Regions from separate parts of the Roseburia rectibacter genome, predicted to be linked through region 2. Evidence: predicted binding sites of a transcription regulator. Region 2 holds the regulator's gene; each other region holds the start of a gene.
What was found. Region 2 encodes HrcA, which represses chaperone genes, less so after heat shock. Its sites were predicted from a motif close to TGTTAGCACTCNNNNNNNNNGAGTGCTAACA; they were not measured.
Positions count from the first base shown of each region.

Region 1: a site for HrcA is predicted at 2,673-2,703, ahead of H8S51_RS18550 (CLI_3235 family bacteriocin precursor). Genes of this name have one in related genera too.
Region 3: a site for HrcA is predicted at 6,658-6,688, ahead of groES (co-chaperone GroES). Genes of this name have one in related genera too.
Region 4: a site for HrcA is predicted at 3,061-3,091, ahead of htpG (molecular chaperone HtpG). Genes of this name have one in related genera too.

Region 1 is NZ_CP092473.1:3,709,935-3,717,504, forward strand. It holds gene H8S51_RS16960 (hypothetical protein) at 1-417, opposite strand, end outside; gene H8S51_RS16965 (hypothetical protein) at 567-932, opposite strand; gene H8S51_RS16970 (hypothetical protein) at 969-2,504, opposite strand; gene H8S51_RS18550 (CLI_3235 family bacteriocin precursor) at 2,507-2,632, opposite strand; gene H8S51_RS16975 (hypothetical protein) at 2,802-3,635, opposite strand; gene H8S51_RS16980 (hypothetical protein) at 3,842-4,114, opposite strand; gene H8S51_RS16985 (hypothetical protein) at 4,074-4,721, opposite strand; gene H8S51_RS16990 (hypothetical protein) at 4,842-5,219, opposite strand; gene H8S51_RS16995 (hypothetical protein) at 5,286-6,113, opposite strand; gene H8S51_RS17000 (hypothetical protein) at 6,409-6,885, opposite strand; gene H8S51_RS17005 (hypothetical protein) at 6,903-7,570, opposite strand, start outside.
Region 2 is NZ_CP092473.1:2,725,685-2,733,254, reverse strand. It holds gene H8S51_RS12765 (glycine--tRNA ligase) at 15-1,412, shown strand; gene H8S51_RS12760 (YfhO family protein) at 1,485-4,241, shown strand; gene H8S51_RS12755 (acyltransferase family protein) at 4,243-5,289, shown strand; gene hrcA (heat-inducible transcriptional repressor HrcA) at 5,476-6,528, shown strand; gene grpE (nucleotide exchange factor GrpE) at 6,544-7,179, shown strand; gene dnaK (molecular chaperone DnaK) at 7,215-7,570, shown strand, end outside.
Region 3 is NZ_CP092473.1:1,847,326-1,854,895, forward strand. It holds gene H8S51_RS08705 (hypothetical protein) at 1-849, shown strand, start outside; gene H8S51_RS08710 (4Fe-4S dicluster domain-containing protein) at 994-2,442, shown strand; gene ltrA (group II intron reverse transcriptase/maturase) at 3,100-4,383, shown strand; gene H8S51_RS08720 (Cof-type HAD-IIB family hydrolase) at 4,561-5,343, shown strand; gene H8S51_RS08725 (DUF2974 domain-containing protein) at 5,365-6,510, shown strand; gene groES (co-chaperone GroES) at 6,738-7,022, shown strand; gene groL (chaperonin GroEL) at 7,085-7,570, shown strand, end outside.
Region 4 is NZ_CP092473.1:2,442,605-2,450,174, forward strand. It holds gene H8S51_RS11565 (hypothetical protein) at 1-1,851, opposite strand, end outside; gene H8S51_RS11570 (Stealth CR1 domain-containing protein) at 1,864-2,892, opposite strand; gene htpG (molecular chaperone HtpG) at 3,195-5,297, shown strand; gene hydF ([FeFe] hydrogenase H-cluster maturation GTPase HydF) at 5,419-6,627, opposite strand; gene hydG ([FeFe] hydrogenase H-cluster radical SAM maturase HydG) at 6,706-7,570, opposite strand, start outside.

The DNA.
Region 1 (7,570 bases), 980 kb from region 2:
GCAGTTCTCCACCGCAGATGCAACCGCCTTGTCTGCACCATACATTCCGGAATATGCCGGAAGTTCTAGGGAGTTATCAACCTGCGTAATTTCTTTTTGGAACGCTGCATTTCTCGCCTCCATTGATTCCCGCTGCTCCTGTGTTACATTGGCATCCACTATACCTTTCTTGTTTTCCACAAGTGCAGCCATTCCATCTCCCGAAAATTCAACAATAACCGCATCTCCATACTGCGAACCGATGTCCTTCATCGCCTGCAGGGTTTCTTCCCTTGACATCTTGTCCATAATCTTATTGCCATGTTCATCTGTAGTGTTAAATTCATACTTTACAAGGGTGTCTTTCTTATATATACCATTCCCATATGAGGGAATATTCGTTGTTCCTCTGTAAAACTGACTGTAATCAATATTCATAATATACACTCTCCTCTACTTTATTTTTTCTTAGGTATTTGTGAAATACCAAAAGTCTCATAAATACAATATTTTTACCACATAAAACATACTATATTTTTATAGTTTCATACTTGTATATATATCTTATGCAAACATATAATATCTGCCTAAATCATCAACTTTATATACATTATTTCCGGTATATGATCTAAAGTGATCGTAATATCCTTATTATAGGTATCCTTCGCGAAACTTAATGCCCGGTACTCTGTAATATTGAATTCGTAATAGTCCACATCCTCCGTATCCGATAAACTTCCCTTTAAATATCCGTCCGGCTTATTGATAAGTGCCGTCAGATCCAGTGTTCTTCCAAACACATCCTGATCCGTATATTTATTTGTTTTCCAGAAATAATCATTGGAAACTTTACTATTTTCTACTGCAATATTTTTATCAGTGGGTAAACCTTTTTTCTTAAAATCATATCCCACAAGCTGCGCATGCATCTCTACTGTGCGGGTTATTACCATCTGTTCATTCTCCTTGTGTATAATTACTTTTCATAATCATAATACTTTCCTGAAACTATACGCATACATATCCGAATACATGTTATCATGCGGTTGTGGCGTCAGCCTTCTATCCAATGCCGCCATATCCACCGTAAAACCACTGTCTGCCACAGAAAAAGCACCATTACTGAATTGAAACTCCGAAGTAAAGTCTGGAATCCCCAGATCACCGCTTGTCCGGTTATGTCCTATAATATTTATCAATGCATCCTTTATCCGCTCTATCTTGGCATTGTCCTTTGTTTTGTTAATCAGATTAGCAGCTTTTTCCGGCAGCCCGCCAATCTTTCCGTCTGGTGTCAGGTAAAGGTTCTCCAGAGAAATATCTTCTCCCGTAACCCCTTTTAAGTAACGCCTGACTTCCTGCACATCCGTGGCATACTGGTAGGTATTGGACGACAGATTTCCCACACTGTCAGCAATTCCTGTGTAATACTGATACATCCGGTCACTGTACTTTTCCTCTACCAGTTTCTGAACCTGTTCCCGGACTTCTTTATCTTCGATACCGCTCACTGTTACATTCCCATTGCTTTCAATCTTTATCTGCATTCCCTCCAGCTCATCACGGGAGATACCTTTGCTTTCCAGATCCTTTACAAAATCCTCGGAAAAATCATGTTTCAGTTCCGCCTTCTGCTGTGCTTTCTCAAAATCTTTCAGATTGGCAAAAATCTTCACATACTCCATTTCCGCATCATCCAGTGTCTTTCCTTCTGCCATGTCCTGCAACAATTCATCCACTGTGCGCCCGCCTTTGTATTGTTTTTCTTCCGGCAGACTTTCAAACTGCTTCTGGTGGAGTTTCTCCATTTCTTTTGTATAATTTTTCTCTGTATCCATCAGGACTTCATTATATTTGTCGAGGTATTCCCTCCAATTTTCATCTTTCCGGCTGTATGCACCGTGAAGGTTCCCGAATGCCTCCCTTATGGCATCGGTCTTTTCCTGTTCTTTATTTTCCGTAACCTTGAAACTGATTTTATAATAATCATGCGGAGAAACTTCTTCCCCATTTTTGTTTTCTATTTTGATACAATATTTATTGGTATTTGTATCCCAGTTCGGGATGGTCAGTGTTTTACGTCCTTCCCCGTCCCATTCTGCCTTTCCGACCTGATTGCCATATTCATCATATAAGGTGAGGTCATAATCACAGCCTTCCGGCATGTCCATGTATATTTGAACCCCAAAATAATTCTGTATGGTTCGATTAAATGGAATGGAAAAGTTGTAGAAATCCACATCCTTTTTATCACTGAGATTTCCTTTCAGACTGCTGGTTTCGTCCTTAATCAGAAAATCCAGATCCAGAAACGTACTTCCCTTCTTCTTGTCCGAAACCTCATAAGTGGTATGCTGTCTGCGATAAGTGTCATTGCTGCCAAGTGTACAGGAATCTTCCTGAAGTGTCATATTTTTCTTCAGTTTTCCTTCAAAAAATGCCACTGTTTCCTTTCCAGACATGAAAAAAATCGGTTTTTGACGAAATGCTGCCCCATATGTAGAATGATTACTGTTTATTTCCATTTCTATTTTCTTCTCCCCAATGATCTATTACAGTTCTGGCACTTACATACACAGAAGCAAGTACATGAACAAGAAGCATATGCCATAAATGTTCCTTTTTCAGTCTTTGTTTTCTTCCCTAATTTCATATGGAACTCCTCCTATCTCAATATCATTTTTGCATCATGCATTTATTATTCTCCTATTTTGGATGCCAACACTGTATAAAATTCTTTTTCCTGTTGCAGATATGCTGTCCTTTCCTCTGTCATTCGGAATCTATTCACTCTCCATAACGGTCCAAGTGATCTATTACTTTTATGACCATCTATACCAAGTTCCGCTATTCAAAAGCTGTGACATACTTTCTTCATATCTTTTCACTGCTTTCTGCTGAATGGAACTAGGCACCACATAATCGTTACCAACTTCACTTATTTTCCCATTTACCAGTTCGCAATGTGTCCCGTTTATCACAAATTCTCTGCTTGTATCCACTCCCTGTGACGCAAGAAAATCTAAAATATAATCGGTGTATGTATCTGTCATACTTGAAAAATACTGCTGATCCGCAAAATGTATCAGGGAGCTCAGACCACCTATCATCATATTGCATCTTTCATCATCTGCCTTGCTTCCGTTTCCATAGCCCTCGCCCCAGACAAAATCTTCCTGTACCGTCATGCTGTATCCATTTCCAAGATTAAATCTGCTTCCAACCCCAATCGTGATACTGTTTGTACTGGGATCATATGGTTTGTACCCTCTGGTTTTAAATGGCTGCTGTACGGTTCCAAAGGTTTGAATCTCGGATGGGAGATATGACATACCCGTAATTGCCGTAAACGCTTTCTGCCCATTCACATAAAAGGAAGTATGGGTTGCACTGTCTATATCCGCTGTAATCTCGACTTTCTCATCATTGGCAAAAGGATTCTGTCCGGTCATTCCGGTTCCATATGCAAACAGCATTCTTGTAAACTGATATCTTGTATGCTCATCAAAATGATTCAGTGTCTCTGTATCTTCTCCCTTTACATCTCCATTGCAAAAATCAACAAATTCATTTTTGCTGCCATCTTTTGTAGATAATTTACCTGTCTTTGTGTTATAAATGAAATTATAGGAACTTCCAACTTTCGTTATACTCATAAAATTGTTCTCCTTTCTGCATAGGAGTCAGTAATATGCTCTGACTCCTACATGAAATACTTTTTAAAAATCTAATTCATTACCCGGATATGGCTCCATAATACACTTAAACTTTCCATTTTTTGAAATGCTTTCAACTTTCACCGAATCCTCAAATGTGACTGTCATCTGTGTATCGTAAGTTTTCCATTCAAACTGCGACCAGCTTACACCGTTACCGGTATGATCATAAGCCTTGATTGCATCGTTATATTGCTTTTTTGTTTTTCTGAATATTCCGGCACATTTTCAGTATTATTTATTTCCAACAACATTCTTAAACTATCCGGCACTCCATCTATCGCTTTTCTCCACGCTTCACTCTGTTGCTTTGCAACCGCCATCTCATACTGCATAACATAATCCTGATATGCCTTTTCTCTTGCGGCACTTGCTTCTTTATCTACCTTTAACAACTGCCGTTTGGTATCTTGCTTCATAAGCATTAGACGCTTTTGACAACAGCCTTTCATTGTTCCACGACCGTAATAATCGGCTTCTTTCCTGTTCCTGCTTTGCAATCTTTTCATTCAACATTTCCTGCTGCTGTTTTTTAACCTGCGCCCGTTTTTCCAGATATTCTTCCAAAAGCTCTTTTTGTCTATCTTTCTTGTTGCTTGTCTTTTTATAAAAACTGTTTTGTGAACGAGCATAAAATTCCGACTGATTATTAACACCAGACCATGAATCGCCCCTATAATCTTTAGCAGTAGCTCCTACAGTGAGCACCATAGAAGCTTCCAACGGTGCAAAGGACGAAGTTAAGTCACGTTTAAGTGCTGATAATATCTTTTCCCTGTACTCCGGATCATCTTTCATATTCTTAAATGCTTCCTCTGATATGTTGATAGCCACATTGGTTATAGTTCTATTTCTGGGTATCTTATCAATTTCAGCATAAAATTCCTTTTTGAAAATCGCCATTTCTTCCGCTTCTGATAATTCCTTTGTATTGCCCGTTTCTCCCGTGCTGTTTACGCTCTTTGTACTTTTCGTTGTTGCAACATTGTTCTGATAATAACTCTGTCCTACTCCACTAATAGCCATTTTTAATCCTCCTTTATCAGCACTTTTTCATGCCTTTATATCAAATAGGCGTTTGCGAAACGCCAAAAGCCGCATAAATACGGCATTTTTTGTTGTTAAAATAAAATATCTCCTCAAGATTTATGGTAAAATAGAGTTGCGAGAAACTATCAACCAATCCTGATATGCCTTTTCTCTCGCAGCACTTGCTTCTTTGTCTGTCTTTAACAACTGCTGCTTGGTATCTTCCGTCAATTCCACCTCTTTACCATTGACCGTAACATATCCTCTTGCAACTGCCCTGCTGACCATTGCAGAATCAGAGAAATGCACAATATAAGAATTTTCTTTATCTCCTTTTGTGATACCCAATACATCCTTTCCAGATGTTGCTGTGATTTTTTCTTGTTCGCATACCTTTTTACTTTCTGCATTCTGTTGGCTATAATGCGGATATTTACTATATAAATTTTTCTGTCGGTCATAGATGGAATCAATCTGTTTATTTAAAATGTTCATAGTCCACTGCCCTCCCTTGCTTTTTCCTTATTATTTCAATATTTCTCAAACATTTTAATACCCGCATTAAACAATAAAACCAATTTTTTCAAACAGAAATTCACAATATTTATGCATATCCTGATTTCCGCTTCTTAAAACAGAAGAAAACAAAGACTTTATATCTATATTTCCTCCCGTTCTTTCATATTGCTCCAGATAAAGTGAACGGAACTCTAAATAAGAATCTTGAATATAATCACATGCCTGATTTATATCAAAGGCATCAAACGATTCATCCAATTTTGTATTCTGAAATTTCTGCTTATTTTCTGCATTTTGCTTTTGACTTTTGGCAACCATTTTGTCCCATTTTATCAGTTCCTCAAAACCTTTATTTAGCTTTTCCAATTCTTCATCCATTGACAACAGACGTCTTTTTCCACTCTCTGGATTATCGCATACATACACTTCTCTTGTTCCATTCCTATATCCTTCTACAATTTTTTGATACATAGTAGAATAGGCATATGTAGCTCCCATTCCAATATCATCGAAACCATACCCATTTTTACTTTCACGGATACTTTTTAAATATTTAGCCTTTTCATCCCATAATTCTCGAAGATAATCATTTGACCAAACAGTTTTAGGCACCGTTTCTCTGATATAATTTGCGTAACTAGCGTCTAAGGCAAAACTATCATGTATATATGTGTTTTCCTGATTTTCCCCATCGACTTCATCTGAATGTCCTATCTTCCGGCATACGTCCTTGCCGGATGTTACGGTCATTTTTTCTTGCGATTCATTTGCCTTATGCTTTTTATGAGAAAACCCTATAGTTTTCATATAATCGCCTTTTTGATGACCGTACAATGAAGATACGGTATTCTGACCAAAACCGATGTGCATACTTCTATTCCTCCAATCAGTTTATCTGAATTGTACCGTCTGCTATAACAAACTGTACATTCAACTCAGACATAATATCTTTGTGCTGTGTCCGGTTATATGCTAAAATTTCCCGGATATCACTTGCGTAATACTGATAGGTCAGATTCCCGCCCGGATTTAACTGAATTTTTAACGCCTAATCCCATATTAACTCCTTTCCACGGTTCTTCTGTCAGTCAGAACCGTACCTGCTCTCTCCATCCGAAGCCCAAGTAGTAACCTTTAATTGATTTATTGGATATAGAAATTGATACTATGCATATGTATCAAAACCTACCTTATTTTTAGTTGTCGCTTCTATAGCAATCATATTTTCTGTTTTTTTATCTTCTTTTTCTTTATCCTCTTTCATTCTCTCCAGCCATTTGTCAATTTCTGAATCCGTACCAGTCTCTCCAAAAATGCCACAGGTTGTCATTTCGGTTCCATTATTCGTAAACTTAAACTCCACTGATATCAGTTTACTACCATGACTTATTGCCGCCTTCTGTGCATTTCGTATAACATCTGGCATAATTGCTAAATTTTCCTCAAGCCATTTCGCAGTTTTTTCATCTCCACATGCCTTTTGCATTACACTTCTGTCAATCAATACAGAAGCATTTTTGCATGGAGTCAAACATTTATACTTGTTAGTCAAATACTTTGAATAGTCTGATACATTTTTAAACTTATTGGCTGAATTCATAGTGTATCCTGCATAATAATTTGAATTTATCGCCACTGACATATTCTATCCCTCCTCTTTCAATTATTCAAATATCCCTGATCCAGTTCTTCTTTCGACCAGACTCTTTCATACGTTCCACCAATTTCGTCAAAAACCTTTTGCCATGTAGAAAATTTATGGATTTCCTCCATGCTATCCTTGTTATTCTGAAGCCATTCATACAGCTTTTCATACATAGAACCAGAAAACCGGACACTCCAATTGTTTTTATAATTTTCATTGTCACTGTATGACATTCCATCAGCTCCTATGGATATAATTCCCTGATCTGTCCGTTTTGCCATTCCTCTAATCTCTAAATCAGCCCAGATAAAACCTTCTTCCCGACTCTCAATTAAATTAGGGTATTTGTCAAAATACATCTCCGCTAATTCTTCATACCTCTTCCGATCCGCTTCATTTTGCAGAAGAACCTTGCCACCTCTGCCTTCTTCACCGTCTTTTACTAAATACTGGATGCCGGTACCTGAATGTGTATTTAATGTAAATCCCTGCAAAGTCTCCACATCCAGCGAATCTTTATCCATTACATTCTGCAATGCATCTTTTAATTCATCATCTAATACCAGGGCATCGTAACTCATCGTTCCATGCTCAGAAATCAAAAACTGCTTTCCTGTTGTTTCATCCTGTCTTATTTTTATATCAGAATAGGAAAATGCCCCCAAACGCTCCCCGTCTTTAT
Region 2 (7,570 bases):
GTGAGGAATTATTTATGGAAAAATCAATGGACAAAATCGTAGCACTGGCAAAATCAAGGGGTTTCGTATATCCGGGATCTGAGATTTACGGTGGTCTTGCAAATACATGGGATTATGGTAATCTTGGCGTTGAATTAAAGAACAACGTAAAAAGAGCATGGTGGCAGAAATTTATTCAGGAGAATCCATACAATGTAGGTGTGGACTGTGCCATTTTAATGAACCCGCAGACCTGGGTTGCATCCGGACATCTTGGCGGATTTTCAGATCCTCTGATGGATTGTAAAGAATGTCATGAGCGTTTCCGTGCAGATAAGATCATCGAGGATTTTGCAGAGGAGAAAAAAATCGAGTTAAAGAGCTCCGTAGACGGATGGACACAGGAAGAGATGCGTGATTTCATCGAGGAAAATCAGGTTCCATGTCCAACCTGCGGCAAACACAACTTCACAGATATCCGTCAGTTTAACCTGATGTTTAAGACATTCCAGGGTGTTACTGAGGATGCAAAGAATACCGTATACTTAAGACCTGAGACAGCACAGGGTATTTTCGTAAACTTTAAGAATGTACAGAGAACATCCCGTAAAAAGATTCCGTTTGGTATCGGACAGGTCGGAAAATCTTTCCGTAATGAGATTACACCGGGTAACTTTACATTCCGTACCAGAGAGTTTGAGCAGATGGAGCTTGAGTTCTTCTGTGAGCCGGGTACTGATTTAGAGTGGTTCCAGTACTGGAGAGGTTTCTGCCGTGACTGGCTGATCTCCCTTGGAATCAAAGAGGATGAGATGCGTCTGCGTGACCATGATCCGGCTGAGCTTGCATTCTACAGCAAGGGAACAACGGATATCGAGTTCTTATTCCCATTCGGATGGGGCGAACTCTGGGGTATTGCTGACAGAACCGATTATGATCTTGGACGTCATCAGGAGACTTCCGGTCAGGATCTTACTTACTTTGATGATGAGAAGAATGAGAGATATCTTCCATATGTTATTGAGCCTTCACTTGGAGCAGACCGTGTTGTTTTAGCATTTTTATGTGCTGCTTATGACGAGGAAAATATCGGAACAGAGGAAAAACCGGATATGAGAACGGTTCTTCATTTCCATCCGGCTTTAGCACCTGTTAAGATCGGTGTACTTCCATTATCCAAGAAGTTAAATGAAGGTGCTGAGAAAGTATTCGCGCAGCTTTCACACAAATATAACTGTGAATTTGATGACAGAGGAAATATCGGAAAGCGTTACAGAAGACTGGATGAGATCGGTACTCCGTTCTGTGTAACCTACGATTTCGAGTCTGAAAATGACGGTGCCGTAACGGTTCGTGACCGTGATACCATGGAGCAGGAGCGTATTAAGATCGAGGATCTGGATGCTTATTTCGCAGAGAAGTTCAACTGGTAAAAGAAAAGATATGATCAGGAGAAAGACCAGAGACAATGTGCTTTGGTCTTTTTCTATGGGAGAAATTAAAAAATGGGATTCCTACGGAATAAAAATGGTAACGTCAGTAAAAAAGTCTGGTTTGCTCTGGCATATACCATATGTTTTACAATCATTGCGGGGGCGGTATTCTCCGTATTTATCATAAATAAAAAGAGTTTTATATGGGTTCCAGACGGTTTGCAGCAGCATTTCAATGCGCTGCTTTATTACCGTTCCTGGCTGTTATCGATCATAGATACGCTTATTACAGAACACAGGCTTTCGGTTCCGCTGTGGGACATGCATATCGGACTTGGCTCAGATGTGCTGACGACGCTTCATTATTATGTGATCGGTGATCCACTCAATCTTTTATCGGTGTTTGTGCCGGATGAAAAGTATATGGAACTTTTTTACAATGCGATGGTTCTGGTAAGGATTTATTTTGCCGGACTGGCATTTTCTGCATATTGCAGGTATCACGGACAGAAACCTTATTCTACGCTGCTTGGGGCAATGGTATATGATTTCTGCTTCTGGGTTATCATTGCGGTGCGCCATCCGTATTTTTTAAATCCGATGATTTATCTGCCGTTGATCCTGATTGGTGTGGATAAAATTTATAAAAAACAGAAACCATGGTTATATATGGGAATGCTTGCGGTGGCAACGGTCAGCAGTTTTTATTTTACCTATATGATCTGTATCTTTGTTGCCATCTATGCCCTGCTTCGTTACCTGATGCTGTTTGGAAAACCGGTTTTTAAGACGGTATGGTACTGGGTATGGCGTTTTGCGGCATACTCGTTTGTAACGCTGTCATCTGTTTCTATTATTCTGCTTCCGGTTGTTGCCATGACATTATCTACAGGAAGGGCAGGAGCACAGCATACGTTTTCATTGCTTTATCCGTTATCTTATTATCGGAAATTATTTTATGGATTCCTGATCGGAGGTTCGACCTACTGGAGTGAACTGGGATATACGGGAATCGTCCTTTTGGCAGTGCTGCTGCTTCTTCTTGGGCGAAGAAAAAACAGGGGACTGCGTGCCGGATTTGTACTTATGACGCTGTTACTGTTGTTCCCATTTGCGGGAAAAATGTTGAATGGTGGAAGTTATGTGGTAAACCGTTACATGTGGGCATATTCTATGCTCGTGTCTTTTATTGCGGTAAAAATGTATCCACAGATGATGGAGATGCATTTTAAGAAAAAAATAGCACTTTTCTGGGCGGGGATCACCTATATCTGCCTGTGCTTGGAGGTGCTTGGAAAGCATCAGAAACAGTATGTATTAGTGGCATTATTATTATTTTCCGTGCTGTTAGTCCTCATTGTCGGAACCGGGAAAAAGACGAAAGAAAAATTTGTTTTTAAAGCGGCATTGTTAGTGGTCGTGATGCTGGAACTGATCTATCAGGGATGGGCAGAATATGCGCCACAGGCGGGCGGTTATGTGGAGGAATTTGCCACACAGGGGGAGGCACTTTCCATGCTGACAAAGGGTGCGGCTGGAAACCTTGTGAAAAATCATGCGAAAGATACGACATACCGCTATGAGTCCCTGCAGTCTGAGGAGTGGAAAAACACGGCAATGCAGCTTGGAATTAATGGTACTTCCTATTATTTCAGTCTTGCAAACCCGGATATCAACCAGTTTCAGAGAGAAATGTACATCAATCAGACCAGGGATTTCTGTTATTCCGGGTTTGATGCGCGCACGATGTTAGAAGTACTTTCCGGCGTGCGTTATTATGTGGTGCCGTCCGGGAATAAAGGACTGCGTCCATATGGTTACAACGTCTGTATCAATCGTGGAACACTTGGCGCGGGGGGACAGTATGAAGTGAAATGCGATGCCTATGAGAATGATTCCGTACTGCCGGTCGGATTCGCAGGCAGTGCAGTAATTCCACGGAGTATCTATGAAAAGCTGGATGTAACAAAAAAACAGCAGGCACTTTTACAGGGAATCATTGTGGAGGATGATAAGGTTCCGGCTGCATTAGCTCAGAAGGAAACCGGAATGGAATTTACAGATAAAGAGATTTCTTATGAGATTACGGATATGCATAACGTGGAACTGACAGACCAGGGATTTACAGCGACAGAAAAGAAAGCGTCGGTCACACTTTCCTTTGAGGGGATGCCGGAGAGCGAAACATACTTTATATTAAAGGGACTTGGGTTTTCGGAGGAAGGAAAAACCTTAACACAGTCGAAGAGCCGTCTGCACATTGATGTGACCTGTGGAAAGATTACAAAGATGATTACATTCCTTACCAGAAAGAATAATTTTTACAGTGGTGTGGATGATTATCTGATCAATACCGGCTATCGTGATGAAAAAGCAGATGAAATTACACTGACATTTCATGAAAAGGGGACTTACCGGTTTGATGAGATGCAGATCGTATGTCAGCCGATGCAGCAGGTTGATAGTCTGGCAAAAAAACTGAAACAGAATGTTTTAAAAGGGGTCGTCATGGATACCAACCGGATATCCGGTACTCTTGAGACAGATCAGGAAGAATTGTTTTGTCTGACGGTCCCATACAGCAGTGGATGGCGGGCGTATATTGATGGCAAGGAAGCAGATGTTTTAAAGGCAGATACGATGTATATGGCAATTGATGTGCCGGAGGGAATACATCAGATCGAATTTTATTACTGTACACCGTATTTAAAAACGGGTGCTGTTTTGAGCGGTCTTGGAATCCTGTCGGTGATCGGGATTGCTGTTTTCAGATATAGAACGGGTGATAAGAGAAAAAAAGAACAGGGCAGGACGAAAGAAAGGATCTAAGATGTCTACGATATATCTATCGGAAAAAAATGAATACAGGGCACTTGATTTTCTGAAATTTGCAGCAGCATTTCTAGTTGTTGCCATTCACATTCCACCATTTGAAGAGGCTGCTCCGGTATTTTCACACGAATTTCAGCAGGTAATCTGCCGGATGGCAGTGCCGTTCTTTTTTGTATGTACCGGATATTTTATGGGAGAAAAAATAGCGGACAAAGGCAGGGTAAAAAAATATCTTTTCCATATTATAAAGATGTATGTATGGTGGAGTCTGTTATATCTGATTCCGATCATTGACCGGTTCTGGGAGAAAAAAAGAAGTGCTGCCGGAAATTTGTCAGAACTGGCGAGAAGATTTTTTCTGATCGGTTCTTATATACAGCTATGGTATCTTCTTGCAACGGTTGTGGCGGTACTGTTATTGTATCTTCTTGCAACGCACTTTCAGTGGAGTGTAAAAAGAATTGTAGTGGCTGCCGTACTATTATATCTGGCTGGAGTCTGCCATAACACTTATCATCATGCTTTTGATGATCTTTCTCTGGCTGCAAATGAGATCAGATGGTATCTTTCTGTATTTGCCACCGCAAGAAATGGCCTGTTTTTTGGATTCCCGTTTGTGACGATGGGATATTTGTTCCGGGTAAAGGCAGACCGGATCAGAAAAAATGATTATGGATGGCATACGATAGTTTTTCTGGCACTCATGATGTTAGAAGAGTGGATCGTCACTCAGAAAATTGGCGAATCATCCCATGATATGTATCTAATGACACCTCTTGTCACGGCAAATCTTTTTCTGGCAGCCGCTTTTTGTCCGGTAAGCGATAAGCGGGGAGCAATGGCAAAGATTATGCGTGAACTCTCGACTGAGATTTTTCTTTTACACATGCTGGTATATTTCTGGTATAAAAAGATTATGGAGAGTCTGGGACTGGATGCAGGAAATCATCTGGTGCGTTATCTGGTGGTTGTTAGTGGCAGTGTTCTGATCGGATTAATCCTCATATATATAGGAAGAAAAAGGAATAAAACCGTAAAATTATAAAAAAAATATAAAACCGCAGAAATTATAAAAATTAGTGTTGACAAAAGAATATGATGGTGCTATTTTAAGTACATAGATGTTAGCACTCCACAATAACGAGTGCTAACAGATATAAAAAGTAACTGGGAACTAAGGCAGATGCCAGATTCTTACAGAGAGTTACAGAGTATGGAGATGGAGAAGAGAATGGACGAGGAATTCGAGTTAGACGAACGAAAAACGAAAATTCTTGATGCAATCATCCGCAACTATTTAGAGACAGGCGAACCGGTTGGATCACGAACGATATCCAAGTATACCGATTTGAATTTAAGCTCTGCAACGATCCGTAATGAGATGGCAGATCTGGAAGAACTTGGATACATTTTACAGCCGCATACTTCAGCCGGCAGGATTCCTTCTGACAAAGGATACCGCTTTTATGTGGATCATCTGATGGAAGAGAAAAAACGTGAGGTCGATGAGATGAAGAGTTTCGTCATCGAACACACGGAGAAGATGGATCAGGTGTTGCAGCAAGTGGCAAAGATATTGGCGAACAATACCAATTATGCAACGATGGTAACAGCACCGACGTTCCATAAGAATAAAGTAAAGTTCATCCAGTTATCCAATATGAATGAAGAACAGATCTTAGCAACGATCGTTACCGAAGGAAATCTGGTCAAGAATAAAATTATTCCGGTCAGTGAACCAATCGATAATGAGACGATGTTAAAACTGAATTTCCTGTTAAATGCGAATTTAAATGGTCTTGCATTGCAGGAGATCAATCTTGGAACCATTGCAAAGCTGAAAGAGCAGGCAGGCATTCACAGTGACATCATCAGTGATGTGCTTGATACTGTGGCAGAGACGATGGGACAGGATGAGGACATCCGCATTTATACAAGCGGAACAACCAACTTCTTTAAATATCCGGAGTTAAGTGATTCGGAGAAAGCGAGTGAGCTGATCTCCACATTTGAGGAGAAACAGCAGTTAGCGAGCCTTGTAACTGAAAACCTGTTAGATGATGATAATACAGGGATTCAGGTTTATATAGGAAATGAAAGCCCGATACAGACCATGAAGGACTGCAGTGTTGTGACAGCAACTTATGAATTGGGCGAAGGCGTTCGTGGAACGATAGGAATTGTCGGACCGAAGCGAATGGATTATGAGAAAGTAATGGATAACCTGAAAACCTTGAAAAATTCCTTAGATGGAATTTTAAACAAGGATAAGGAACAGACATAGAAAGGTGGTTCATAGATGTCAGAGATGAATGAAGAGGTATTAGACGAAGCAATGGAGAATTCCACAGAGGAAAATGCTTCTGAAACCCAGACGGATGAAAATGTGACATCCACGGAAGAGACAACTGAGACAGCAGATACGGAAGAAGCAGAAAATGCTGATACGGATTCTGAAGATTCAGATAAAAAGAAATCTTTTTTCAAAAAGAAAAAAGATAAAAAGGATGAGCAGATCGAAGAGCTTACTGACAAAGTCAAAAGACAGATGGCAGAGTTCGATAATTTCCGTAAGCGTACAGAAAAGGAAAAATCACAGATGTACGATATGGGAGCCAAAACGATCGTAGAAAAGATCCTGCCGGTAATTGATAACTTCGAGCGTGGTCTTGCAGCTGTTCCGGAAGAAAGCAAAGAAGATGCTTTTGTTGTCGGAATGGATAAGATCTACCGCCAGATGCTTACCGTATTAGAGGAAGCAGGTGTAACACCGATCGAAGCAGTCGGTGCAGAATTTGATCCGAATTTCCACAACGCAGTAATGCATGTGGAGGATGAAACCTTAGGAGAAAATGTAGTAGCAGAAGAACTCCAGAAGGGATATATGTACAGAGATACTGTAGTAAGACACAGTATGGTAAAAGTAGCAAACTAAGTATTTCATAGATATTAGATGAGGAGGAAATCATTATGAGTAAAATCATTGGTATTGACTTAGGTACAACAAACAGTTGTGTAGCTGTTATGGAAGGTGGAAAACCTACCGTTATCGCAAATCAGGAAGGTGCAAGAACAACACCATCTATCGTTGCATTCACAAAAACAGGCGAGAGATTAGTAGGTGAGCCTGCAAAACGTCAGGCTGTTACAAACGCAGAAAAGACCATATCTTCTATCAAGAGACATATGGGTACTGATTATAAAGTAGCAATTGATGATAAACAGTATTCTCCACAGCAGATTTCTGCAATGATCTTACAGAAATTAAAAGCTGATGCAGAAGGATACTTAGGAGAAAAAGTAACAGAGGCTGTTATCACAGTTCC
Region 3 (7,570 bases), 880 kb from region 2:
ACGTTAGATCTTGATAAGCTGCAGGATTTGGAATTTGTAATGGTACTAAATGACAAGGAACTGAAAGCACAGTTTCCGTCACTGAGTTCGAAAGTATTTACATATGATTATAACAGTAACAAACAAAGCGGATATATCGCAAAAAAGATCGGTTCACAGAATCTGGAACGTTTTAATACGGTTCTGGCAGGATTATATGGTGGAAAAGAACAAAAAGAGATTGGAAAAGATATATTAAAAGAAGCACGGAAAGAATTTAATAAAATTAAGATCAATAAAATCGAAAAACAGGAATTTGAAATTGACGGTCAGAAAAAAGATTGTGTGGGCTATCAGTTTGTGATCAGCAGTGATAATGTACAAAATGTGTTAGATGCCGCAGAGAAAGCTGCGAAGAAAAAATATGGAGATGGGACAAAAATATCAGAAGATCCTGCCGGGAAAATATTTATGGCGGTTTATGACAAAGTATCAGCAGCGGGGGAGATGGAATGTAAGGTATATTTATTCCGGAATAAGCTGGCTGCGATCGCTGTAAATTATGAAATTGATGGAAATAGGCAGAATATGGAAATTTTATTTTCAGGCGGTGACTTCCGGATGCAGAACATGAAAATCACATATTTAAAGGGAGAAGAGACACACTCTGTCTGGACTGCTATTACAGGAAACCCTGCAGCGGGGGACGGAACACTCACATTTGAATCCGATGATGAAGATGGTCTGAATGGTAGAATTTCCGTGAAAAAGGGCAGTGAAATGACAGACATTACGGGGGAAGAATGTGATCTTATGGGATTGAATGGATTTGAATTGTTAGGATTATTTGGTGAGTTTGCTGGATTTTGAACTGTTATTTTTTCAATAAGATGCAAAAAATCAAAGTGTTTCTCAATAAAAACATGCGAAGTACTTGAATTTCCATACAGATAATATATAATGTCTAAGATGGTTAAAAAGTTAACAAAGATAAGATGAGCGAGGTAAAACACGATGTATGCAGATGAAAATGTGATTAAAATCAAACACGATGTACTCTACACAGTCGCAAAGCTTGCATTTGAAGGCAGACTTGAAGAAGAGAGAGACCACATCGCAACAGAACTCATTCCAGGTCCGACACCGCAGTTTCGCTGTTGTATTTATAAAGAGAGGGAGATCATCCGTCAGAGAGTCCGTTTAGCAGAGGGTAAAGCACCGGGCGCAGAGGATGATGGAAATGTGGTTCAGGTTATCAGCTCCGCATGTGAGGACTGTCCGATTTCCAGTTATACTGTAACAGAGAACTGCCAGAACTGTCTTGGAAAAGCATGTATCAATGCATGTAAATTTGGCGCAATCGAGCCGGGAAGAGATCGTTCCCATATTGATCCTTCCAAGTGTAAAGAATGTGGAAAATGTGCACAGGCATGTCCTTACAATGCAATCGCACATTTAAAGAGACCGTGTAAATTCAGCTGTCCGGTCAATGCGATTACATACAATGAGTACGGCATTTCTGTGATCGATAAAGAAAAATGTATCCGCTGCGGTAAATGTATCCACAGCTGTCCGTTCGGAGCAATCGCATCTAAGACTTATATTGTGCCGGTAATCGAGGCTTTAAAAGCAGGTAAGCATGTATATGCAATGACAGCTCCTGCAACAGAAGGCCAGTTTGGTGCAGATATCACAATGGCAAGCTGGAAAAAAGCGATGAAAGAGATGGGATTTACTGATTTCTATGATGTAGGTCTCGGTGGAGATATGACAGCAGCTTATGAGGCAGAAGAGTGGGCAGAGGCTTATAAAGAGGGAAATAAAAAAGTTACTTCCTGCTGTCCTGCATTCGTAAATATGGTGCGTTTACATTATCCGGAATTAGCAGAGTGTGTATCTACAACAGTATCTCCGATGTGCGCAGTTTCACGTCTGATCAAAGCGAAAGATCCTGATGCGATCACTGTATTTATTGGACCGTGTGTTGCCAAGAAGTCAGAAGTTGCAGATCAGAAGATCGAGGGAAATGCAGATTATGTATTAACATACAGCGAGATCCGTGCAATGATGAAAGCAAAAGGCGTTGAGTTACAGCCGTGTCCAAATGATGATCAGACAGCATCTACATTTGGTAAACGTTTCGCAAACTCCGGCGGTGTAACAGCTGCAGTACTTGAGAGCTTAAAAGAGTCTAACGATGAGATCGCAGCAACCGTATGCAAGGCAAACGGTGCGGCAGAGTGTAAGAAAGCATTACTTCTGTTAAAAGCAGCAAGACTGCCGGAAGACTTCATTGAAGGTATGGCATGCGAGGGCGGCTGCGTTGGTGGTCCAAGTGCGTTCAACGATCAGATTTCTTCCAAAAAGAACCGTGATACCCTGATCGGTCAGGCAGATGACCGTACCATCCATGACAACTTAAAGAATTACGACATGGAAAGCTTCTCCATGCACCGTGAGTAATACGAACGGAGCATTGCATCGCGGGTAATACGAACGGTGCATTGCATCACGGGTAATACGAACGGTGCATTGCATCACGAATAAAATGAACGGTACATTGCATTGTGAGCAAGCAAACAGAATAGTGAGCATTATTATGCCGTGCAGCCTGTAAAAGGGTTGTGCGGCATTTTTGGTTTGCGCGCCATGGGCGCGCTCTAATGGGTGAAAGTCCCGAACACGCCTAGGCAACGAGGAAGTGTATAGCAGAACAGCAAGGGTGTCCATCGTGAGGTGGAATCTGAAGGAAGCTGTAAGCAAACTCTTGGTCCGACGGACAGAAATCACATATAAGGCTCGGAAATACGGATAAGTCTGCCAAAAGAGATGAAGTCCTAAAGTTGCTGGAAGTACGAGTAAATGTGGCGGATAGATGAGAGGAAAGAGCGTGCACCTTAAGCGTGGAGGTCTCACAGGGGTTTCATTAGCCTAGTAACAACGAACTGTGAGAAGTCAGCCGAGCCCATAGTAGTGAAGAAGTCTCTGTAATAGAGATGGAGCAAAGGGGCGAACAATCAATAAGTTTGAGTATGTCTCGTATTGCAGAAGAGATAACATCTGCCGTAACCAATCGGGTAAAAGATGGTCAAATCAAGCGAGACGGAAAGGAAAGAACGCATGGACACAAGTAGTCTAATGGAGCAGATATTATCTAGCGATAACCTCAACAGAGCATATCTGCAGGTCGTACGAAACAAAGGTGCAGAGGGAGTGGACGGAATGAAGTGCACAGAACTTAAGGAACATCTTGCAAAGAACGGCGAAATCATTAAGGAGCAGCTGAGGACAAGAAAGTATAAACCTCAGCCAGTACGGAGAGTGGAGATACCAAAACCCGATGGCGGTTTCAGAAACCTGGGAGTGCCAACAGTAACAGACAGATTTATACAACAAGCTATTGCACAGGTCTTAACACCAATCTATGAGGAGCAGTTCCATGATCATAGTTATGGATTCAGACCGAACAGATGTGCACAACAGGCAATCCTGACAGCACTTGATATGATGAACGAGGGCAACGACTGGATTGTAGACATTGACTTGGAAAAGTTCTTTGACACAGTAAACCATGACAAGCTTATGACCATCATAGGCAGAACTATAAAAGATGGAGATGTTATCTCTATCATTAGGAAATATCTTGTCAGTGGAATCATGATTGATGATGAGTATGAGGATTCTATTGTGGGAACACCACAAGGAGGAAATCTTTCACCATTACTGGCAAATATCATGCTGAATGAACTTGATAAGGAAATGGAAAAGAGAGGGCTTAACTTTGTACGATACGCGGATGACTGTATTATTATGGTCGGAAGCGAAATGTCTGCCAATCGTGTAATGAGAAACATATCTCGTTTTATTGAAGAGAAACTAGGACTCAAAGTTAACATGACCAAGAGCAAAGTAGATAGACCAAGAGGATTGAAATATCTGGGTTTCGGATTCTACTTTGATTCAAGAGCACACCAATTTAAGGCAAAACCACATGCAAAATCAGTAGCAAAGTTCAAGAGGCGAATGAAAGAACTCACTTGTCGTAGCTGGGGCGTTAGTAACAGCTATAAGGTTGAGAAACTTAATCAGCTTATCAGAGGGTGGATTAACTACTTTAAAATAGGTAGTATGAAGGTGTTATGTGCCACGCTCGACCAAAGCATAAGATTTCGATTGCGCATGTGTATATGGAAACATTGGAAAACTCCACAGAATCGCGCGAAGAACTTAATAAAGCTAGGGGTATATAAGAAACTAGCGTACTCAACGGCTTATAATGGTGCGAGAATCGCACACTGCTGTCAAGGCGGTGCCATGAATGTAGCCGTTACAAAAGAAAGACTAACCCGTTTTGGATTAATCTCAATGTTAGATTACTACACCGAAAGGTGTGTTACTTGTTAAGTTGACTGAACCGCCGTGTACCGAACGGTACGCACGGTGGTGTGAGAGGTCGGGAAATCACTCAGATTTCCCTCCTACTCGATTATACGGTGATATGGATTTTAAAATACTTTGCTTAATGGGAAAATTCTGTTAGAATAAAAAACATCACGACGGAAGGGAAAAATAGACGATATAATGAAAAAAGCAGTATTTTTTGATATAGACGGTACATTATGGGATTTTAAGATGAATATACCGGAAAGCACAAAAGAAGCATTGAAAGAACTAAGAAAAAATGGGCATTATGCCTTCCTGTGCAGTGGAAGAAGCAGATCCAATATCAAAAGTCCCAAATTACTGGCACTCGGGTTTGATGGCATTGTGGCAGCATGCGGCACACATATTGAATTCGAGGGAGAAAAGTTATTTGAACTTTTACTGACCAACGAACAAATCAAACATATTCTTACAGTACTTAGAAAATACCAGATACCAATGGTACTAGAGGGACCAAATTATATTTATGTGGATGAAAAAGACTTCAAGGATGATCCATATGTCATTTATCTGAGAAATGAGCTTGGGGAAAACCTAAAAAGTATTACCGGAATTGCACAATATGAGGTAAATAAGCTGAGTGCGGAACTTGGAAATGCAGATGTAGAACTTGTCAGGAAAGAACTGGGAACGGAGTTTGATATGATCGTCCATGAGCCGGATGGAATATTAGAGATCGGGCAGGCGGGGCATTCCAAGGCAAGTGGCATTGAGCGTCTCTGTGCGTTTCTTGGAATCGCAAAAGAAGATACTTATGCATTCGGGGATAGTGCTAATGATGTGGAAATGCTTGAATTTGTGGCACATGGGATTGCCATGGGAAATGGTACGGATGTGGCAAAGAATGCGGCAGAATTTATTACCACAGATATCCATAAAGATGGGATCTGGAACGGACTGAAACATTATGGGCTGATCTGAATAAAAGACAGGGGGAAAAATATGGCAAATATCATGGATTATATGGACTGGCGCGGGGATTTATCGTTTGAGGCAGATGAATTTAATGAAGTTGATAATCTGATTTTAGCGCAGCTTGCGTATGTTGATTTTGAGGGGATCGTTACAGCAGAGGAAAATGCGCCGGCTGTACCGCTTAAGGAGGCATCCGGACAATTTTGGGAAAAGAATGATAAAGACGAAATCTTGGCACGGGTATCCATGACGAAATCGGCCCCGTTTGTTATGGAGAAAATGGCGGAAACAAAACGTTTTTCGGATGTAAAACTACGCTGCTATGTCAATGAGATTCGGGATGAGGAACAGTTTCAGTTTTCGGCGGTCTGTGTGGAACTGCCGGATGACAGCCTGTATGTGGCATTTCGCGGAACAGACAACACGATCACGGGCTGGCGGGAAGATTTTAATATGGGTTATCTGTCAGAAACACCGGGACAGCTCCGGGCAGTGGAATATTTGAACCGTGCAGTGACAGACAAAAAGCAGAGGGTGCGTGTCGGCGGCCATTCAAAGGGTGGAAATTTTGCCGTGTATGCCTCCGTAAAATGTGATCCGCAGATCCAGAACCAGATTTTAAATGTGTACAGCAATGATGGTCCGGGATTCCGGAGCGATATGGTGGAAAGCACAGAGTACCAGCGCATGCTGCCGAAGCTGCACACGATCCTGCCGGAATCTTCCATTGTCGGAATGCTCTTAGAACATCAGGAGTCGTTTGAAGTTGTCAAGAGCTCAAACAGCGGGATCCAGCAGCACGATGCCATGTCATGGGAGGTACTCGGAAGATCTTTTGTACATGTGGATCAGGTTGCGGCGCAGAGCCTGTTGTTGGATGAAACGATAAAATCATGGATTTACCAGTTAGACGGGGAAGAGAGGGCACAGATCGTGGAGACGGCATTTGATATGATCGAAAAAGTCGGGATCCGTACGGTAGATGATTTTTACCACAGTAAATGGAAGAAAATACAGGAACTGATGAAAGAAACCAGTAAACTTTCACCGGAGCGGCAGAAACTGTTTTCAAGAGCCATAAAACTGCTTTGGATGGAAGGAAATAAAGCAATGAAGGAGACAGTAAAACAGACCGTAAAACGCACGGTAAAACAGTCTCCGCTGAAAAAATAAAAAAAGTATAAAATCACAGAAAATGAGTGAACTTATAAAAAAACGAGAAAAAGAGAGAAAAAATAAGAAAATATTGGGATAAATAATTATAAATAGAAATATATTTGGTTGCAGATTCAAATATAAAAATCTATTATATGAACCATAAGTTAGCACTCGAAAGAAATGAGTGCTAATAACTACTCAAAAGAAATAAAACAGATGATCATAAGCAGGAGGTAAGCAACATGAAATTAGTTCCATTAAGCGACAGAGTCGTATTAAAACAGTGTGAGGCAGAGGAAACCACAAAATCAGGTATCATCCTTACAAGCAGTGCACAGGAAAAACCACAGGAGGCAGAGGTTATTGCCGTAGGTCCTGGTGGAATGGTTGATGGAAAAGAAGTTACCATGCAGGTAAAAGCCGGACAGAAGGTAATTTATTCAAAATACGCAGGAACAGAAGTAAAATTAGACGGAGAAGAATACATTATCGTAAAACAGAATGATATTCTTGCAGTCGTAGAATAAATAATTGTTCAAAGTAAAACAGATTTTTATCATTAATAAATTTCAGAAAGAGGTAGACAGATATGGCAAAGGAAATTAAATATGGCACAGAAGCAAGAGCAGCATTAGGTGCAGGTGTAGATAAACTGGCAAATACCGTAAGAGTAACATTAGGACCGAAAGGAAGAAACGTAGTACTTGATAAATCTTACGGCGCTCCGCTGATCACAAACGATGGTGTTACAATCGCAAAAGAGATCGAGTTAGAAGATGCATTCGAGAACATGGGTGCACAGCTTGTAAAAGAAGTTGCAACAAAGACAAACGATGTTGCAGGTGATGGTACCACAACAGCAACTGTTTTAGCACAGGCAATGGTACAGGAGGGTATGAAGAACCTTGAGGCAGGTGCAAACCCGATCATCCTCCGCCGTGGTATGAAGAAAGCAACAGACAAAGCAGTAGAAGCAATCCTTGCAATGTCTTCCAAGGTAAACGGAAAAGACCAGATCGCAAAAGTAGCTGCAATCTCTGCAGGAGATGAGAATGTTGGTAACATGGTTGCTGAT
Region 4 (7,570 bases), 280 kb from region 2:
TTTTATTTCCTGCTGTTCGGCAAGATTTTTCTGCGATTCTAACCGTTCCTGATATGGAGTTAAATCTACTCCTTCGTATTCTTTTAATTTCTCCCGAAGTGCATGGTAACGTGCCCTGTCCATATTAGGCGGCATTTTCCCAACCAGCCCTGCGACTTCCCGCTCTGCCTGTGTCTGCATTTTCTGTTTCAGATTTAAAAGCAGATTCTGTTTTTTCTCCTGCGGCAGCTTTTCCTCTGCAATCTCGTCATAGACACGGCGCATCACGGCATAATTTTTATCTGCGCAGTTCTCTGCCTTTTTATTTAACGCGGCAAGCTTTCTGTCCTGTTCTTTTTCCTCTAACATATCCAGGTATTGTTTCCGCTCTTCGGGCGAAATTCTTGTTTCATGCATGAGCTGGTGTTTTAATTCGGAAAGCTGGCGCTCTGACATACGGTCTGCGACTCCAAATTTAGCCTGATAAGTCTCGCGGACTTTCTGTGCCTCCGCATTATTTACCTGTGCATATTTTTCATCGGACGATTCCCCACCAATCCGCCCAGCTTCGTGCGGCTGCCTGCTGTCACTCTCATATCGGGAACCTTTCACATGGCGTCGTTCGGTTTCATCCTGACGTGCATCTGCATACAGCCTTTCGTTCTCATTCCGCTTCCATCCACTTTCACCCGCGCTTTCATTTCCATGCTGTTTTTCTGCGTGCCGGTTCTTGCTCTCATCCTGCTCTTCTTCATCATCTGTGACTTCGTCCTGATCTGATGCAGGCGTACTCTTTAACTTTTTACGACGCTTTTTTTCCTCCTGTATGGCAGGTTCGCAGGCTGCAATACTGCTTTCCGGGAAAAATCCCTCTTCTATCTTATTTAATAATTCCTCAAAGTCTGCATCTGAATATTCCGGCAGATCCTCGCACAGTTCCTCAAGTGGCTGCTGCTCGTCCTCGACACCCGCCGGCTTTCTGCCGTCCTCATACTCATTATAACGGCTGTTTGCCTCATGCTCGCCGTTACGCCCCATCAGCTCAAGATAATCTTCGTATGCCTTTTTATCCTCCTCAAAATCCATCAGATAAATATCGCCGTCTCCAAGAAGTTTCCATGGGCGCGGCGTATAAAATCTGTGACACGCTGCACAGGTACATGCTTTTGCCAAAAGGACTACTCCCTCAGGCGTCTCGATTCGAAACTCTTTTCCTTTCGGATACATGATCATATGCAGATTTCCTTTGCATTTTGGGCAGCGGTAACCAACTTTATAAAAGTTATTGCCAATCCTGCCTTTTGCTCTTTCTGACAGTGAAAGTTCTATTCTCTCAAAAACAGTATGCGCCATCTTCCATTCAACTTTATGCCAGAGTCCCTGTTCCTCGTCTGCTTCCTCTTCCTTCTGCACTGCTTCTTTTGCCTCAAGTGCCGCCTGTATCACATCTTCATAGGTAATACGCTTTCCTGCATGATAAAAACGAAAATACTGCGTGGTATATTCCGGTTCAATATAGATTCCTGCAAGCACATGCCCGAAAAGAGTATTCAGCTGCTCCGTATTTTTTTCCACACGAAGTCCCTGGATCGTTCCCCATTTTCCAAATGCATACAGGATCATATTGATCACATCCCGTACTGCTGCCTCATCGGTATCTTTGATCTCATCTTCTTTGATCGGCAGATCTACAATATTTTCCGCCACTTTTCTACTGTCAAAATGAAAAAACAGGGAGCGCACTTCCCCCTGTAAAATGAGATAATTATCAAGTGCCACAAAAAGACCTGTCCAGTTTACATTTGCATGCATGGTCTTTATCAGCCGTTCAAATGTCATTTTTAATTCGCTATCTGCTTTTAATACGATCACTTTTTTCACCTCTTACTTTTCAAATGCAGATTTTTCCTTCAAGATCTGCGCAAAACCCATATGAAGTTCTTCTTTTGCCCACTCAAAATCAATCTCCTGATTGCTGTCATTCAAACAGACGCTTCCACTCTTCTGATGACCTATATCAGCCACAATCCTGCTGTTATCATTTGAGACATCATAATACCGGCAGAGTCTTCTTACATTGCCGGGAACAAAACCGCCAGTCAGTTTCTGATACTCCCTGAGCACATACTGGCTGACATCCTCTTTCTGACGGAATTTATGGCTGCACACCTCGTTTAACAACTCCGGCTCTAATTCCCACATTTTCACAAAAGTACTCTTTTTAAAAGGAGACGGCCCATGAACCGTGTAAAATCCTGTAAACAACGGGAACGCCAGTTCTAACATATTATAAATAAAATACATAAACGGATAACCGGGATGGAAATATGCTCCCGGCTGTTTTTTCATATTTTCACGTTTGTCAAAATATTTTGCCAGAAGCATGGCATTATTCAGGTAAATATATGGCATGACCTGATCTTTTGTATTTGCCACATCAGGCTGAAGAGCCAGCATATCCACCGGAAGATCATTTTTAAAATACTGTTCCGGTCTGACCTTTTTTATCAGAAACATATCATCATTAAAATATACAAAATTCTCTGCCAGACCTGGGATTCTGTGCATATTCCACTCAATGGCATGTGAATTAAATGTCGGCAGATATTTTTCTGGAATAAAATCTTTATGATTTACAATATTTAACTTCGGATGTTCTTTATTTAACCAGGATGGCAGATGCCCCCATGTAACAAAGTGTATCCTGCGCACCCATGGTGCAAAACGCTCCACACCACGAAACCAGTACCTCAGCAGATCCCAGTCTCTGTATCTCTCTTTTCTGTCATCCTGTTTCTGCGACAGATCCGGCTGCATACTGTACTCCATTTTCTGTTTCTGCCAGTCCGGATCATTGCCATCTACCCATGTGATCACAAAATCAATTTCCGGAATGTTATTGTCGCATGTCATAATAATCTCCATTTCTGCCCAGCAAACATCTTTTTCATCTGCTTAATAAATTTCACTGTTATCATGATAAAACAAATCCTGCAAAATGAAAATCCTATTTATCTGCTTAATTTATATTTTTTTAAGAAATACTGGTTTTTCCCTGTTTTAAGGCATTTCCGTTTCTTTTGTTAGCACTCATTAAAAAAGAGTGCTGATTTTCTATTGACTTTTGAAATTTGCGGTTATAATATTAGATTCAGGCAGCAGCGAGGCGGATCTGCCCACTGCATTTTATTACGATTATAAAGGAGTGTTTGAATATGGCAGAGAAACATGGAAATCTTTCAATTAACAGCGATAATCTGTTCCCGATTATCAAAAAATGGTTATATTCCGATCACGACATCTTCTTCCGTGAGCTGATCAGTAACGGATGTGATGCGATCACAAAATTAAAAAAACTCGAAATGATGGGCGAATATACATTACCGTCTGACTACAAACCGGAGATCCACGTTGTTGTAAATCCGGAGGAAAAAACCTTAAAATTTATCGATAATGGTCTTGGTATGACCGCAGACGAGGTTGAGGAATACATCAACCAGATCGCATTTTCCGGTGCAACAGATTTCATTGAAAAATACAAAGACAAAGCAAACGACGATCAGATCATCGGTCACTTTGGACTTGGCTTCTATTCCGCATTCATGGTAGCTGATCAGGTAACGATCGATACATTATCCTACAAAGACGGCGCAACGGCTGTTCACTGGTCCTGCGACGGCGGTACTGAATTTGATATGGCTGATGGCACCAAAGAAGGCGTCGGTACAGAAATCACCCTTTTCTTAAACGAGGATTCCGTTGAATTTTCCAACGAGTACCGTGCAAGAGAAGTCATCGAAAAGTACTGCTCTTTCATGCCGACTCCGATCTTCCTTGAGAAGGCAAACGCTGAGACAGAATATGAGACGATCGACGCCGCTGATAAATTAGACACAGACACTGTCGTTGAGACGATCCATGAGGAAGCAAAAACAGAGGAGAAAGAAAACGAAAACGGCGAAAAAGAAGTCATTGAAGTTTCTCCTGCAAAAGATAAATTAAAGATCGTAAAGCGTCCGGTTTCATTAAACGATACCAACCCTCTCTGGGCAAAGAGTCCGAACGAATGCACCGACGAAGAATACAAAGCATTTTACCGCAAAGTATTCTTAGATTACAAAGAACCATTGTTCTGGATCCACTTGAATATGGACTATCCGTTCAACTTAAAGGGTATCCTGTACTTCCCGAAGATCAATACCGAGTATGATTCCATCGAGGGAACCATCAAACTTTACAACAATCAGGTATTTATCGCCGACAACATCAAGGAAGTCATTCCTGAATTCTTAATGCTCTTAAAAGGTGTGATCGACTGCCCGGATCTACCGCTTAACGTATCCAGAAGTGCACTGCAGAACGATGGTTTTGTAAAGAAGATCTCCGAGTACATCACCAAGAAAGTAGCTGACAAGCTGATCGGTATGTGCAAGACGGATAAAGAAAATTACGAGAAATACTGGGACGACATCAGCCCGTTCATCAAATTCGGCTGTCTGAAAGATACCAAGTTCTGTGACAAGATGAACGATTACATCCTGTTCAAGAATCTGGATGACAAATATCTCACTCTTCCGGAACTCTTAGTCAAAGAGGAAGAAAAGAAAGACGAAAACAAAGATGAAGCTGAGGTATTAGATGCTGACGGCAATCCGATCAAAAAGGAAAGCACCGATGCAGCAGATGAGAATACTGAGGAAAAAGATGAGCGCAAGGTAATCTACTATGTAACTGACAAACTTCAGCAGGGTCAGTACATTAAGATGTTCAAAGAGCAGAACATGGACGCTGTCATCTTAGACCACAACATTGATACTTCTTTCATTTCACAGTTGGAACAGCGCAACGAGCATTATAAATTCATGCGTATCGATGCAGATGTGACAGAATCCTTAAAGGACGAGACTTCTGCTGAGGACTTAAGGGCTGAGACAGATACCCTGACGGATGTATTCAAAAAAGCCTTAAACAATGACAAGCTGACTGTCAAAGTCGAGAAACTGAAAAATGCTGATATTGCTTCTGTCATCACTCTCTCCGAGGAAGGCAGACGTATGCAGGATATGATGAAGATGTACGCAATGAACGGCATGGGTGGTATGGACCCGAACATGTTTGCAGCAGATCAGACCCTGACGTTAAATGCAAATAACGAACTTGTAAAATACATTTTCGAGCACAAGGATTCTGAGCATGTTCCGATGTTCTGCGAACAGTTATACGATCTTGCAATGCTTTCAAACCAACCTCTGTCTGTTGATGCAATGTCCAAATTTGTACAGCGCAGCAACCAGATCATGATGCTTTTAGCAAAATAAATATGAGTCATCCAGTTTATTAGATCAAAAAAAGCGATGCCACCGGTTAAAACCGTGCATCGCTTTTTTCATTTAATTCTAATTTTACAGGAAAACGCAATCCTGCTTTTTAATTCTATTGTTACATTGAAATCTTATCTAAAATTCCGGTCAGATGGGCGATCGTCACACCATAATTGGTCATCGGAACCTGCTGTTTTTTTGCTCGGTCGATCCGGGACAGCACATATTTACGGTTAAACATACATGCACCGCACTGGATGACCAGATCATAATCTGATAAATCCTCCGGGAAATCCGTTCCACTTACAATATCTACCGTAAGCCCCTCCCCAGCACGTTTTTTTAACATGCGCGGGATCTTGACTCTTCCGATGTCTTCCTGCAACGGTGCATGGCTGCAGCACTCTGCAATCAGAACGTGTGATTCATTCGTCAGGGAGTCTAACATCTTCGCACCTTCCACATAATAAGGAAGATCCCCTTTATAGGCTGCAAATAAAACGGAAAATGAAGTCAGCATGCTCTCTTTGGGTTTGTGCTCATACACATAGCCAAACACCTGTGAGTCCGTAATGATCAGTTTCGGCGGTTCTTTTAAGGCTGCAAGTGCCGGCACCAGTTTGTCTGTTGTCACACTCATGACCAGACATTTTTTATCTAAAAGCTCCCGCAGCGTCTGCACCTGCGGCAGGATCAGGCGTCCTTTCGGTGCCTGAATATCCTGCGGCATAACCAGCAGGACAAGATCTTCCTCTGTGACAAGTTCTCCCGTGATCTTTCTTTCCCCGAAGTTTTCCGGTACAAGGCGGGCTAATTCTTCTCTTACCACATCGATTCCTGCCCCGGTTTCTGCACTGATTGCAAACGCTTTCTTTCCGGTTTTTTCTTTGATATATGAAATAAGTTCTTCTGTGTGCGGATCAATATCTGATTTTCCGACGAGGAACAAGACCGGTGTGTTTTTCTCTTTCAAAAACTGGTACCACTTTAATTCTTCTGTGATATCCCATTCATTATCCGGCTGTGATACCACGATCACTGCAATATCTGCCTTTTCTGCCGCCAGTTTTGTTTTCTCCACACGACGTTCACCAAGCTCGCTTGTATCATCAAATCCTGCTGTGTCAATGATCACACAGGGGCCAAGCGGGCTGATCTCCATCGGCTTATAGACCGGATCTGTCGTCGTTCCGGCAATATCCGCAACAATGGAAACTTCCTGATGTGTGAACGCATTGATAAAAGAAGATTTTCCACTGTTTGTTTTTCCAAACACACCGATATGCAGACGGTTGCTGCCCGGTGTGTCATTTAGTGTTCCTGCCATAGTACTCCTTTCGAACAGCCTGCGGGCATAATTTATCTGCCTTTGGTTTGTTCATTCCGAATATGCATCACGTTTTTCTTAGAATCTGAAATCACGTTTTCCTTCTGCAATATCATGAATATGCTCGTATGCAGTCTGTTTTACTTTCGGATTCGGAATCTTTTCGAGTTCTCTGTCGATCAGCTCCATACCAAGTTTTTTAGTCTCCTCGCTCGCATAATCCTCTAAGTATTCTTTTAACGTCATCAGCGCATTCGGGTGACAGCAGTTTAAGATCTGCATGTTTTTACAAAGTGCCATAAAACGGTCACCGGTTCTTCCCTCACGGTAACATGCCGTACAGAAACTTGGGATATAACCAAGTTTGATCAGCCAGTTTACAACCTCATCTAACGTTCTCTGGTCACTGACATCAAACTGCTCACTGGTCACTTCGTCCTCTTTTTCCGGCTCTGCATATCCTCCTACGCTTGTCTTTGATGCGCCGCTGATCTGAGATACACCAAGCGGAAGTACTTTATTTCTCACTTCCTGGCTCTCTCTGGTTGAGATAATCATTCCGGTATATGGAACAGAAACACGGATCAGTGCACAGATTTTTGCAAATGTATCATCGGAAATACCGTTATCAAACGCATCCGGATCAATATCATCTGCATGTTTTACTCTTGGAACACTGATCGTATGAGGTCCCACTCCATGTACTGCCTCTAAATGCTCTGCATGCATTAAAAGTCCTGCAAACTCATAGCGGTACAGGTCAAGTCCGAATAATACACCAAGTCCCACATCATCAATGCCGCCCTCCATTGCGCGGTCCATTGCTTCCGTATGATATGCATAATCATGTTTCGGTCCGGTCGGATGTAGTTTTTCATAGCTGTCTTTGTGGTAAGTCTCCTGAAACAGGATGTAAGTTCCGATTCCTGCCTCTTTTAATTTG